3 regions of the Kitasatospora sp. NPDC127116 genome follow, and region 2 is predicted to be linked to each of the others. Evidence: riboswitches for the same ligand, from Rfam matches in the RefSeq annotation. Region 2 holds a riboswitch; each other region holds the start of a gene.

Region 1 (4,204 bases), on a different contig from region 2:
GTCGACGCTGGGGCGGCCGGTCTTCCAGGCGCCGAAGTCGTAGGCCTCCAGCTCGGCGAGGGTCATCGCCGAGACGGTGCCCCGGCCGTTGGAGACCCGGCCGATCCGGCGGTCGTGCACGCAGACCAGCGCGCCGTCGGCGGTGACCCGGACATCGCACTCCAGCGCGTCGGCGCCCTCGTCGAGCGCGCGCCGGTAGGCCGCGAGGGTGTGCTCGGGCAGGGCGTGGGAGGAACCGCGGTGGGCGATCACCTGGACGGACGGCACGGTGCGCGCCGCCGGCGAGGACAGGTCTGGGCTGGTCACAGGCCCAACGATAGGCGGCACAGGTGAAGCGCGGACAAAGACGGCCCCAACCTGTGGGGCCGTCTTCCTTCCCGCGGGGCCGTCCCGGCCGGGCCCGCGGGGCCGGGCCGCCCCCGCTTCGCCCGGTGCGGGGCGGCCCGCTCAGTGCCGGTCGGCGCGGCGGGAGAGCGGGGTGAGCGCCCAGGTGACCAGGGCGGGCACCAGGAAGGCGAACAGCGAGGCGGAGGTCCACTCCTGCGGGGTGAAGTGCAGCGACTCCTGGGCCGAGGTCCAGAAGTCCGTCCACCAGCCGGCCACCTTGGTCGGCGCGATGAACTGGTAGACCGCGAAGCCCAGGGCCCACGGCAGCAGCATCGGCCAGCGGGACGGCGCGTCGGCGGAGAGGTTCCAGCCGCGCCGCCCGGCACCGAGGAAGTAGTCCACCACGAGCACCGCCAGCAGCGGCACGAACACCGAGCCGATCAGACCGAGGAAGCCGTAGTAGGTGTCGGTGAACTCGTCGATCCGCAGCGCCAGCACGGTGGTCAGCGCGCCGATCGCGCCGGAGAGCACCCGGCGGTCCACCTTCGGCAGCAGGTTCTGCACCGACATCGCCGTCGAGTACACGTTGGCGAAGGACTGGTCCGTCTCGCGCAGCACCAGCACCAGCAGGAACAGCCAGCCGGCCCAGACCCCGAGGAAGGAGTCGAAGATCCGGTTCGGATCGCCGTCCGACTGCAGCAGCGCCATCAGGCCGAGCACGTAGCACCAGACCTGGGCGATCGTGTAGCCGGAGAAGCTGCCCCAGAACGCCGAGCGCGGGGAGCGCGAGTGCCGGGTGTAGTCGGCGGCCAGCGGGACGAAGGAGACCGAAACGGCGATCATCGCGTCGGTGGCGCCCAGGAAGCCGTGCCAGTTGCCCGCCCCCGGGTCCGGCACGCCCTGGCGGCCCAGCTGGACGGTGAAGTACACCATGGCCACCGCGACCGCCCCGGCCACGAAGCGGCGCAGCACCGCGATCGAGCCCAGCGGCCAGATGGTCAGCGCCGTGGTCAGCGCGCCCGCGAGCAGGACGAACAGCCAGCGGTAGCCGGTGGTGTGCGCGACGGTCTGCGCGCCCGCCGAGATGGTCAGCAGCTCGAACACGCCCCAGCCGATGCACTGCACGATGTTCAGCACCGTCGGCAGGTACGACAGCCGGGTGCCGAACAGCCCGCGCAGGTTCGCCATCGCGGGGGCGCCGGTGCGGGCCCCGATCAGCGAGGCCACGCCGAGCATCGCGGTGCCGACCGCCGTACCGACCGTGATCGCGGTCACCGCGGCGGCCAGCGACAGCTCGCTGCCGGGGGCGCCGAGCACGGTGGCGGCGGTGGAGAAGCCGATCAGGCTGACGCCCAGGTTCATCCAGAGCGCGAAGTGGTCCCGGAAGCGCAGCGTGCGCGGCGGCTCGGTGTCCAGCACCAGGGGCGCTTCGACGTGCTCGGGGCGCTCCAGGACGGCGGTCGCGCCCGCGGCGGAGGCGTCCGCACCGGGGGCGGGAACGTTCGCGCCCGAAGAAGAGGATGGCGAAGCAGGCGGCATGGCCGATACTCCCTACGCCGGCATTACCCGGACAGGTTCCGGCGGTCAGCGCCCCCTCGACCGTCCGTCACTCGTGTGGCGTACGGTCGACATGCGCACTCTCAGCCTGGTGGGTCCAAGCTCCCGCGTGTCAGTTTGGAGCGACAGGCTAACCGGCACGGGGGCGAACGCCCAAGGCCGAGGGTGCGCGGTCCGCATCGCGGGACGCCCGGCGGGGGAGGGGAGCCTCGGCCGTCGGTGCCGGCGTCGGTGCCGGTGTCGGGTGTCGGCGTCTGCGTCGGCTAAGGATTCTTATGAGTTCTTCAGAGGGGTCCTTACGGCAATCGAATCGACAGTGCGAAAAACTATGGTCCTTGGTTCTGCCAGCTATGGAGGTCGTCCGTGAGCACCGAGCGCGAGGTTGGGCCCACCGGGCCGCAGGGGGAGCAGCCCGCCGGGCCGGGGGCGGCCGAGTCCGCTTCCGAAGGCCCCGCTCAGGGCGGGCACCAGCCGACCATGGCCTTCCGGCGGGTGCCCGAGCCGGAGTCGGGCGCCGTCGAGGCCGCCCCCGTCGAGGCGGCACCGCCCGTCGACGCCGTCGCGGCCGAGGGTGTCCCGGCCGAGGGCGGGCACAAGCCCACCGTCGCCTTCACCAAGGTGCCCGCACCGGAGGCCCCCGCGGCCCCCGCGGCGCCCGCCGCCGAGCAGCCGGCCGTCGACCCGGTCACCGGCTACATCGACGCGCCGCCGCCGGTCCTGCCGCCCGCCCCGCAGGCTCCGGCGGCCCCGCCCGCCGCGCCCGCCCAGGCCGCGGCCCCCGCCGCCCCGGCGCTGCCGCCGGCCGACAACCCGTACGCCACCCCGACCCACGGCGTCCCGGCGGCCGGCACGCACGAGGGCTACGGCGCCGCTCCGGCCGCCCCCGTCGCGCACGAGGGCTACGGCGCCGCCCCGGTCGCGCCCGCCGTCCCCGCCGCACACGGCCACCACCCCTTCGGGGCCGGTCAGCCGCTCGGCGGCTGGGGCCCCACCCACGACTCCACCGCCGGCGGCGCGGGCTACCCCGGCGGCCCGGCGGGCCCGCTCGGCTACCCGGCGGACCACCCCGGCGGTCCGGTCGGCCCCGGCGGCCCGCGCAAGAAGCGCGGCGGCCTGGTCGCCCTGATCGCGGCCGTCGCGCTGGTCGCCGGTGTGGCCGGCGGCGTGCTCGGCGTGACCGTCACCGACAACACCGACCGCGGCAGCTCCGCGAACGACCACCGCAGCACCACCGTGCAGGCCAGCGACACCCAGAAGAACGAGCCCGCCCCCGGCTCGATCGCCGCCATCGCGCAGAAGGCGCTGCCCAGCGTCGTCACCATCAAGGCGCAGGGCAACGGCGAGTCGGGCACCGGCACCGGCTTCGTCTTCGACACCGAGGGCCACATCCTCACCAACAACCACGTGGTCGCGCCGACCCTCAACGGCGGCAAACTGACCGTCAAGTTCGCCGACGGCAGCTCCTACAGCGCCTCGGTGCTGGGCCACGCCGAGGGCTACGACGTCGCCGTGGTCAAGATCGACAACCCGCCGAAGAGCAAGCTGACCCCGCTGCCGCTGGCCGACTCCGACAAGGTCAACGTCGGTGACGCCACCGTCGCGATCGGTGCGCCGTACGGCCTGGAGTCCACCGTCACCAGCGGCATCATCAGCGCCAAGGACCGCCCGGTGGCCTCCGGCGACGACACCGGCTCGCAGGCCTCGTACATGAACGCCCTGCAGACCGACGCCTCGATCAACCCCGGCAACTCCGGCGGCCCGCTGCTCGATTCCGGCGGCGCGGTGATCGGCATCAACTCGGCGATCCAGTCCAACGCCTCCGCCAACGGCCGGGCCGGCAGCATCGGCCTGGGCTTCGCCATCCCGATCAACCAGGCCAAGTGGGTCGCGGACACCCTGATCAAGACCGGCAAGCCGGTCTACGCCAAGCTCGACGTGCTGCGCAACGACGACTACAAGGGCGACGGCGCGCAGATCCAGACCAAGGACATCCAGGGCCAGCCGGCCGTCACCCCCGGCGGCGCGGCCGACAAGGCCGGCCTCAAGCCGGGCGACGTCATCACCAAGCTCGGCGGCGTGCCGATCGACAACGGCCCGGCCCTGGTCAGCCGGATCTGGACGCACAAGCCCGGCGAGACCGTCGACGTCGAGTACACCCGCAACGGCCAGACCTTCAACACCAAGGTCACCCTCGGTCAGCGCGAGGGCGACCAGTCGTGACCCCCGCCCGCACCGAAACGTGTGCGCCGAACCCCGCCGGACCCGTTAGGCTGACCTCCGCCTGGAGAGCTGCCCGAGCGGCCTAAGGGAACAGTCTTGA
Region 2 (4,204 bases):
GAGCCCTGGGTGGTGGCGTCGACCCGGCGCATGGCGACGGTGGTCAGCTCGGTGCCGGAGGCGAGCAGCGCGCGCTCCAGGACCTCCAGGCTGGGGGCGCCCCCGGTGCCCATGATCAGCCGGGAGGAGAAGGCCGTCCCGGCGATGGTCAGAAGGTCGTCGGCCATGGTTCAGCCTCCCTGCACGGCGGTGAGGATCTCGATCCGGTCGCCGCCGGCCAGCGCCGTCCCGGGCCACGAACCGCGGGGCACCACGGCCTCGTTGAGCGCGGCGGCGACGCCGGTGTTGGCGGCGCTGACGGCGGCCACCACCTCGGCGAGGGTGGTCGTGGCGGACACCCGGCGGGGCTCGCCGTTGACGGTCAGGGCGATCTCGTTCGGGGTGATCTCGTTCGGGGCGATCTCGTTCGGGGCGATCTCGGTCATGCGGAGGCCTTCGCAGCGGGGGGTTCGGGGGAGAAGCGCAGGGGCGTGAACGGCCTTGCCGTTTCGGGGACTTCACCGGTGGCCAGGTACTCGGAGAGCAGGTCGGCGGTCACCGGGGTGAGCAGCACGCCGTTGCGGTAGTGGCCGGTGGCGGCGACCAGCCCGGGCAGTGACGTCGGGCCGAGCAGCGGGGCGTTGTCCGGCGAGCCGGGGCGCAGCCCGGCGGAGGTCTCCAGCAGCGGGAGTTCGGTGATTCCCGGGACCAACTCGTGCGCGTCGCGCAGGAGTTCGTACACCCCGCCGGCGGTGACGGTGGTGTCGTAGCCCTGCTCCTCGGTGGTCGCGCCGACCACCAGCTCGCCGTTCTCCCGGGGCACCAGGTACAGGTGCCGGCCGCGGACGACGGCGCGGACGTTGCGGGACAGGAACGGGCGGTAGGCGTCCGGGACGTGCAGCCGCAGCACCTGCCCCTTCACCGGGCGGATCGCGGGCAGCACACCGTCGGGCAGGCCGGGCAGCCGGTGGCTGTGCGGGCCGGCGGTGAGGACGACCTGCCCGGCGCCCACCCGTTCCCCGGTCGAGAGCCGGGCGCCGGTCGCGCGGCCGTCCTCGACCAGCAGCTCGACGGCCTCCGCGCGGTGCAGCAGGACGTCCGCGTTCTCGCAGGCGGCGGCCAGGGCGGTGAGCAGGCGCCGGGGGTCCACCTGGTGGTCGTCCGCGACGTGCAGGCCGCCGCGCACGCCGGGGGCGAGCATCGGCTCCAGCCTGCGGGCCTCCCGGCCGGTCAGCCAGGTCGAGTCCAGGCCGAGCCGCTGGTGGAAGGCGTGCAGCTCGCGCAGTTCCTCGCGGTCGTCGGAGTCCAGCGCCACGGCGACGGTGCCGCAGCGGCGGTAGCCGGTGTCCCGGCCGCCGCTCGCCTCGGAGAGCTCGGCGGCGAAGGCCGCGTACCGCTCGTTCGAGGCCATCCCGAGGCGCAGCAGCGGCTCCTCGCCGTACTGCAGCTCGGTGACCGGGGCGAGCATCCCGGCCGCGACCCCGGCGGCCCCGCCGCCGGGGGAGGGGTCGACCACGATCACGTTCCGCAGCCCGCGCTGCGCGGCGCGCCAGGCGACGGCGAGGCCGATGACGCCCCCGCCGATCACCAGCACGTCGGCGTGGGCGCCTGATGGCAAGCGTGACAAAGCTGCTCTTCTCCCTTCGCCGGTATGACCCGGATCAGGTTCGGACGGTCGCAGGCCGTGCCAGCCCGCCTCTCAGCCCGGTGCGCCGGGCTCCCGTGTGGTGCCCCCACCTTAACGCCGGGGGTCGGCCCGGCCGAAGGCCCGTACAGCGGGCGGACGGCCCGCAGGCCGCCGCGTCGCGCTGAGTACAGTGACGGGCGTGGCAGAGCTGAGCGGAACGGATCAGGTGGTCGTCGTCGGAGCCGGGCTGGCCGGGGCGCAGTGCGCCCTCAAGCTGCGGCAGGGCGGCCGGCAGGGGCCGATCGTGCTGGTCGGCGAGGAGCCGCACGCGCCGTACGACCGGCCGCCGCTCTCCAAGGACGTGCTGCTCGGCAAGGCCGACTCCACCGCCCTGGACATCGACTACGGGCAGCTCGGCATCGAGCTGCTCACCGGCCGCCGGGCCACCGGCCTGACCCCCGGCGTGCTGCACACCGACGGCGGCGACCTCCCGTACGGCTCGCTGGTGATCGCCACCGGCGCCGTCCCGCGGGCCCTGCCCGGGGCCGAGCGCGCGCACCTGCTGCACACCCTGGACGACGCCCTGGCGCTGCGCGCGCTGCTGCGCCCCGGGCTGCGGCTGGTGCTGGTCGGCGCGGGCTGGATCGGCGCCGAGGTGTCCACCGCGGCCCGCGCGGCGGGCTGCGGGGTGACCGTGGTCGAGGCCGGCCCGGCGCCGCTGCCCGGCGCGCTGCCGACCGAGGTCGGCTCGGCGATGGCCGCCTGGTACGCCGGGGCCGGGGTCGACCTGCGCTGCGGGGTCGGCGTGGCCGCCGTCGAGCCCGGCGCGGTGCTGCTGGCGGACGGCTCGCACCTGCCCGCCGACGAGGTGGTCGTCGGCATCGGGGCCCGCCCCGCGACCGGCTGGCTGGCCGGAACCGGGGTCGAGCTGGACGCGGCCGGCGCCGTCGTGGTGGACGGGCGGCTGCGCACCTCGGTGCCCGGCGTGTTCGCGGCCGGCGACTGCGTCAGCTACCCCTCGGCCCGGGCCGGGGCCCGGCTGGCCGTCCAGCACTGGGACCACGCCCTGCAGTCCGGCGAGGCGGTGGCCGCAGCCGTCCTGGGCGCGGACGCGCCGGCCTACGACCCGGTGCCGTACTTCTGGTCCGAGCAGTTCGGCCGGATGGTCCAGTACGCCGGCCGGCACGCCGAGGGCGACGAGCTGCTGTGGCGCGGCTCCCCGCGGGACGGCGACTGGTCGGTGCTCTGGCTGCGCGACGGCGTGCCGAGCGCGCTGCTGGCCGTGGACCGGCCGCGCGACCTCACCCAGGGGCGGAGGCTGATCGAGCGCGGTACGGCCCTGGATCCGGCCCGGGCGGGCGACCCGGCGGTGCCGCTGAAGTCGGCCGTCGCGGGGTAGCGCCTGGTGCGCGGTGGGCCGCGGAGGTGGCAGTCTGGTGGCGTGAGTGAGATCGAAAGCAAGATTGAAGCCCTGGTCACCGACTGGATGTACCTGCCCGACATCTCGGAGCAGTGGGGGGTCCGGGTCACCGAGGTGCGTGACCTGGTCAAGAACGGCGGCCTGATCGCCGTCCGGCGCGGGCCGAACAAGTCGCTGCAGGTCCCGGCGGCGTTCATCGACGGCCCGGGCCTGGTCAAGCACCTGTCCGGCACCCTGACCGTCCTGCGGGACTGCGGGTACAACGACGTGGAGATCCTGGAGTGGCTCTTCACCGAGGACCCGTCGCTGCCCGGCAGCCCGATCCAGGCGCTCCGGGAGAACCGCGGCACCGAGGTGAAGCGCCGCGCCCAGGCGATGCTGATCTGATGGCGGCGGACACGCTGCGTACCCGGCTGGCCGACGCCCGGCTCTACCTGTGCACCGACGCCCGCCGGGAGCAGGGCGACCTCGCCGAGTTCCTGGACGCGGCGCTGGCGGGCGGGGTGGACATCGTCCAGCTGCGGGACAAGGGCCTGGAGGCCAAGCAGGAGCTGGAGGCCCTGGAGGTCTTCGCCGACGCCTGCCGCCGGCACGGCAAGCTGCTGGCCGTCAACGACCGCGCCGACGTCGCCCACGCGGCCCGGCCGGACGTGCTGCACCTCGGCCAGGACGACCTGCCGGTGCAGGCCGCCCGGGCGATCCTCGGCGAGGACGTGCTGATCGGCCGTTCCTGCCACGCCGAGTCCGAGGTGGACGCGGCGATCGCCGAACCCGGTACGGACTACTTCTGCACCGGCCCGGTCTGGCCGACCCCGACCAAGCCGGGCCGCCCGGCCCCGGGCCTCGGCCTGGTCTCGTACGCGGCGAAGCAGGACACCGACCGGCCGTGGTTCGCGATCGGCGGGATCGACCTCGGCAACCTGGACGAGGTGCTGGCCGCCGGTGCCCGCAGGATCGTCGTGGTGCGGGCCGTCACCGCCGCGGCGGATCCGCGGGCGGCCGCCGCCGAGCTGTCCCGCCGGGTGCGCGCCGCGCTCTGACCGGCCCGGATCAGCGGGATCCGGGGGCCCGCAGGCCCCCGGGGCCGTCGCCGTCCGTCAGTACTTGCGGACGGTGGCGGCCTCGGCCAGGGCCAGCAGCACCGTACGGGCCCGGTCGTCGGCGAGCGGAGCGGCCTC
Region 3 (4,204 bases), on a different contig from region 2:
CCAGGTTGAACTGGTCCTCCCAGCGGAACTCGAAGCGGGCGTCGGAGAGGGCGTCGTCCCAGGCCTGGGCGCCGGGGTGGCCCTTGGCCAGGTCGGCGGCGTGGGCGGCGATCTTGTAGGTGATCACACCGGTCTTGACGTCGTCCCGGTTGGGCAGGCCCAGGTGCTCCTTGGGGGTCACGTAGCAGAGCATCGCGGTGCCCCACCAGGCGATCATCGCCGCGCCGATGCCCGAGGTGATGTGGTCGTAGCCGGGGGCGACGTCCGTGGTCAGCGGGCCGAGGGTGTAGAACGGCGCCTCGTCGCAGATCTCCTTCTGGAGATCCATGTTCTCCTTGATCTTGTTCATCGGGACGTGGCCCGGGCCCTCGATCATCACCTGGACGTCGTGCTCGCGGGCGATCCGGCCGAGCTCGCCGAGGGTCTTCAGCTCGGCGAACTGCGCCTCGTCGTTGGCGTCCGCGATCGAGCCCGGGCGCAGGCCGTCGCCGAGCGAGAAGGTGACGTCGTAGGAGGCCAGGATGGAGCAGAGTTCCTCGAAGTTGGTGTAGAGGAAGTTCTCCTGGTGGTGGGCCAGACACCAGGCCGCCATGATCGAGCCGCCGCGCGAGACGATGCCGGTCTTGCGGCGCGCGGTGAGCGGGACGTAGCGCAGCAGCACGCCGGCGTGGACGGTCATGTAGTCGACGCCCTGCTCGCACTGCTCGACGATCGTGTCCCGGTAGACCTCCCAGCTCAGCTCCTCGGCCCTGCCGTCCACCTTCTCCAGGGCCTGGTACAGCGGCACGGTGCCGATCGGCACCGGGGAGTTGCGCAGGATCCACTCGCGGGTGGTGTGGATGTTGCGGCCGGTGGAGAGGTCCATGACGGTGTCCGCTCCCCAGCGGGTGGCCCAGGTCATCTTCTCCACCTCCTCCTCGATCGAGGAGGTGACGGCGGAGTTGCCGATGTTGGCGTTGATCTTCACCAGGAAGTTGGTGCCGATGACGGCCGGCTCCACCTCCGGGTGGTTCACGTTGACCGGGATGACGGCCCGGCCGCGGGCCACCTCGGCGCGCACGTACTCCGGCGCCAGGCCCTCGCGCAGCGCCACGAACTCCATCTCCGGCGTCACCACACCCCGCTTGGCGTAGGCGAGTTGGGTGACGGCGGCGCCACCGCGACCGCGCAGCGGGCGACGCGGCCGGCCCGGGAAGACGGCGTCCAGGTTGCGCAGGTTCCCGCCGCGCGGCGAGGTGTGCTTGATCCCGTCGTCCTCGGGGCGCGGCTCGCGGCCGTCGTACTCCTCGACGTCGCCGCGCTGGCGGATCCAGGCGTCCCGCAGGGCGGGCAGGCCGCGCCGCACATCGGGCTCGAAGGACGGGTCGGTGTACGGGCCGGAGGTGTCGTACAGCGGGACGGACCCGCCGTTGGAGAGCCGCACCTCGCGGTACGGAACGCGCAGGTCGGGACGCGACCCCTCGCGGTAGGACTTGCGCCAGGCCGGGGTCGGGTAGCCGGTGCGCTCGCTGCTGGGGGCGCCCTGGGCAGACTGCGGCTGTGCTTCGAACGTGGTCATCTGACCTCTACTCCCTACGCCGGCATTACCCGGTCAGGTTCCTGCGGTCGACGCAGCCGTCGGTCCGTCCGTCGACGTCCCGGTCAGCGTCCTCTCAGCCCGGTGCTCCGAGCTCCCGCGTCGCAGGCGGTGTTGCCTGCACACGACGCCCAACACCGTAGCGAGCCGATCGCCGCAGGTCCAGAGCGCCCCACCCCGCCCGGTCGGCCGCGCCGGCACGACCGATGTCGTCGTCGACCTCTTCGGCTACTACCGCAACCAGTAGCCGATCGGATACCGGAGAACGGCCGAGGCCCGGTCCCCCCTCTCGTGGGGGGCCGGGCCTCAGGGCGGCGTTACGGGGTGGTGGGTCAGCTCTTGGCGGCCTTCTTCACCAGGACCACCACGGCGGCGGCGATGCCGACCACCACCAGCAGCTTGATCACGATCGAGAGCAGGGCGCCGACGACGCCGAACACGAAGGCGACGATGTTCCAGGCCAGCACCAGGACCAGCACCGGGATGACGATGTTGCGCACCCAGGAGGGCAGCGACTTCCAGAGCTCAGCCATGTCGGTTCCTCTTCTCCCCTCGGGTCGGCCGCCGTCCGGTGCCGCATCCCGCTTGCTTTCGGTACTTCGATCGTACGGTGGCGCGAGTGCCGGAACGAGGCCCAACGGCCCGGAGAGAACCCCGAGATCACCCCGAGCCCGACCCCCCGGGTGACCCCCGAGAATTCGTCCGGCGGCGTACAACCCCCGGCGTTCCCAAGCGTCCAACCAGTGCCGGAAGAACGCCCGTCCGGTGCCATCGACCAGGGGGGAACCTGATCATGCGGGCCAGAACAGCCGTGTCCACAGCCGCTCTCGCGGCGCTCAACCTGACCGTGGCGGCGCTCGCCGCGGTCCCGGCGACCGCGGCACCGGCGGCCGTGACCGCTGCCGCCGACGTGACCGCACCGGCCGGGTTCGTCGGGATGTCCCCGACCCGGATCCTGGACACCCGCTCCTACGACCAGACCCCGTCGCACGACCACTTCGGACCGCTCAAGGAAGGCGAGTACTACAGCACCCCGGTGTCGCAGCGCTGCGGCAGCCACCCGCCGATGTACTGCGGCTCCGCCGTGCCGACCGACGCCACGGCCGTGGTGGTCAACCTCACCGTGACCGACCCGACCGCCGACGGCTTCGTCACGCTCGCCGCCAAGGCCGGCCCGGCCGGCACCAAGCCCGCCACCTCCAGCATCAACTTCAAGGCCGGCCAGACCATCTCCAACCTGGTCACGATCGCGGTCGGTCCGGTCGGCCGGGGCGCCCCGTGGATCAACGTCTACAACAACGCGGGCACCGCCCATGTCGTGCTCGACGTGGTCGGGTACTACCGGACCGCGGCGCCCGACAAGTACGGCCCGCTGACCCCGACCCGGATCGCCGACAGCCGCAGCGACGGCACCGGGCGGCTCGGCGGCGACGCGGTGCGCAGCTACCAGGTCGCCCGCCCCGAGCTGGGGACCGCGGACGCCACCTCGGTGGTCCTCAACGTCACCACCACGGACGGCTCCTGGGACAGTTTCCTGACCGCGTACCCGAGCGGGACGCAGCGGCCCGCCTACGGCTCGAACGTCAACTTCCCGGTGGGATCGACGGTCGCGAACCAGGTCGTGGTGCCGGTCGGCGCGGACGGGCGGATCGACGTCTACAACCGCGCCGGCTGGGTGCACGTGATCGTCGACGTCGTCGGCTACTACGGGCCGTCCGGAAGGGGCCTGTTCAGCGCGCTCACGACGCCGGTCCGCAACCTCGACACCCGGATCACCGGCGGCAAGCTCCAGCAGGGGGCGACCACGGCCGTCCAGGCCGTGCCCGCGGACGGCTCCGTCCCGAACGTGCTGGGTGTCGAGGCCAACGTCACGATCACCGACGTCACCGACTCCGGCCACCTCACGGTGTTCCCGGGCGGGGGCCTGCCGCCGAACACCTCCACCGTGAACGTCGAACCCGGGCAGACCGTCGCCAACTCGGTGACCACCGGGGTCACCGGCGGGGGCACCTACTCGGTCTTCAACCACGGCGGCCCGGTGAACGTCGTCGCCGACCTGACCGGCTACTTCGTCACCGGCTGACCCGGCACCGCCCGTCGTCCCGGCAGCGCCCGCCCGTCGTCCGTACGGCACCTGGACGGCGGGCGGACGACCGGCGGACGCACCCGCGCGGCTTCAGACCGGCCAGCGCTCTCCGCGCCAGGCCGCGTCCCAGAACATCCACTCGTAGCGCGAGGTGGTCACGAAGTGCTCGACCACCTTGCGGCGCTCGGCCGCGGACAGCTCCTCACCGAGCCGGTCGGTGAGCGCCAGCACCCGGCGGACCACCGACTGGAAGGCCTCGTCGCCGTAGGTGGCGATCCACTTGCTGTACAGCGGGTCGGGCGAGCCCTGGGCGAGCAGCGCCTCGCCGACCCGGGCGTAGATCCAGTAGCAGGGCAGCACCGCGCCGACCGCCTCGGCGAAGGAGCCGCCGTAGACGGTGGCCAGCAGGTAGCTGGTGTAGGCCCGGGTGGTGGGCAGCACGGGCTCGGCGGCGGCCTCCTCGGCGCTGCCGCCGAAGGCGGTCAGGAACTCGGCGTGCATGCCCTGCTCGGCGGCGAGCGCGCCGACCGCGTCGTCGGCGA

The links. A riboswitch is a leader RNA that binds a small molecule or an ion and turns the genes downstream of it on or off. The one in region 2 is predicted to bind thiamine pyrophosphate.
Region 1: linked by a shared signal. The riboswitch ahead of ACFVHV_RS13630 (cytosine permease) and the one ahead of thiO (glycine oxidase ThiO) in region 2 are both predicted to bind thiamine pyrophosphate.
Region 3: linked by a shared signal. The riboswitch ahead of thiC (phosphomethylpyrimidine synthase ThiC) and the one ahead of thiO (glycine oxidase ThiO) in region 2 are both predicted to bind thiamine pyrophosphate.

What each region holds. Positions count from the first base shown of each region.
Region 1 covers NZ_JBHXTL010000026.1:64,076-68,279, forward strand. Annotated here, with positions in the region: gene ACFVHV_RS13625 (glycerophosphodiester phosphodiesterase family protein) at 1-306, opposite strand, end outside; gene ACFVHV_RS13630 (cytosine permease) at 448-1,866, opposite strand; TPP riboswitch at 1,859-2,003, opposite strand; gene ACFVHV_RS13635 (S1C family serine protease) at 2,248-4,104, shown strand; tRNA gene ACFVHV_RS13640 (tRNA-Ser) at 4,168-4,204, shown strand, end outside.
Region 2 covers NZ_JBHXTL010000152.1:8,507-12,710, reverse strand. Annotated here, with positions in the region: gene ACFVHV_RS37895 (thiazole synthase) at 1-167, opposite strand, end outside; gene thiS (sulfur carrier protein ThiS) at 171-425, opposite strand; gene thiO (glycine oxidase ThiO) at 422-1,597, opposite strand; TPP riboswitch at 1,601-1,713, opposite strand; gene ACFVHV_RS37880 (NAD(P)/FAD-dependent oxidoreductase) at 1,797-3,005, shown strand; gene ACFVHV_RS37875 (Rv2175c family DNA-binding protein) at 3,048-3,413, shown strand; gene thiE (thiamine phosphate synthase) at 3,413-4,066, shown strand; gene ACFVHV_RS37865 (polyprenyl synthetase family protein) at 4,124-4,204, opposite strand, start outside.
Region 3 covers NZ_JBHXTL010000071.1:22,565-26,768, forward strand. Annotated here, with positions in the region: gene thiC (phosphomethylpyrimidine synthase ThiC) at 1-1,558, opposite strand, end outside; TPP riboswitch at 1,553-1,687, opposite strand; gene ACFVHV_RS26200 (DUF5326 family protein) at 1,909-2,109, opposite strand; gene ACFVHV_RS26205 (hypothetical protein) at 2,388-3,659, shown strand; gene tenA (thiaminase II) at 3,753-4,204, opposite strand, start outside.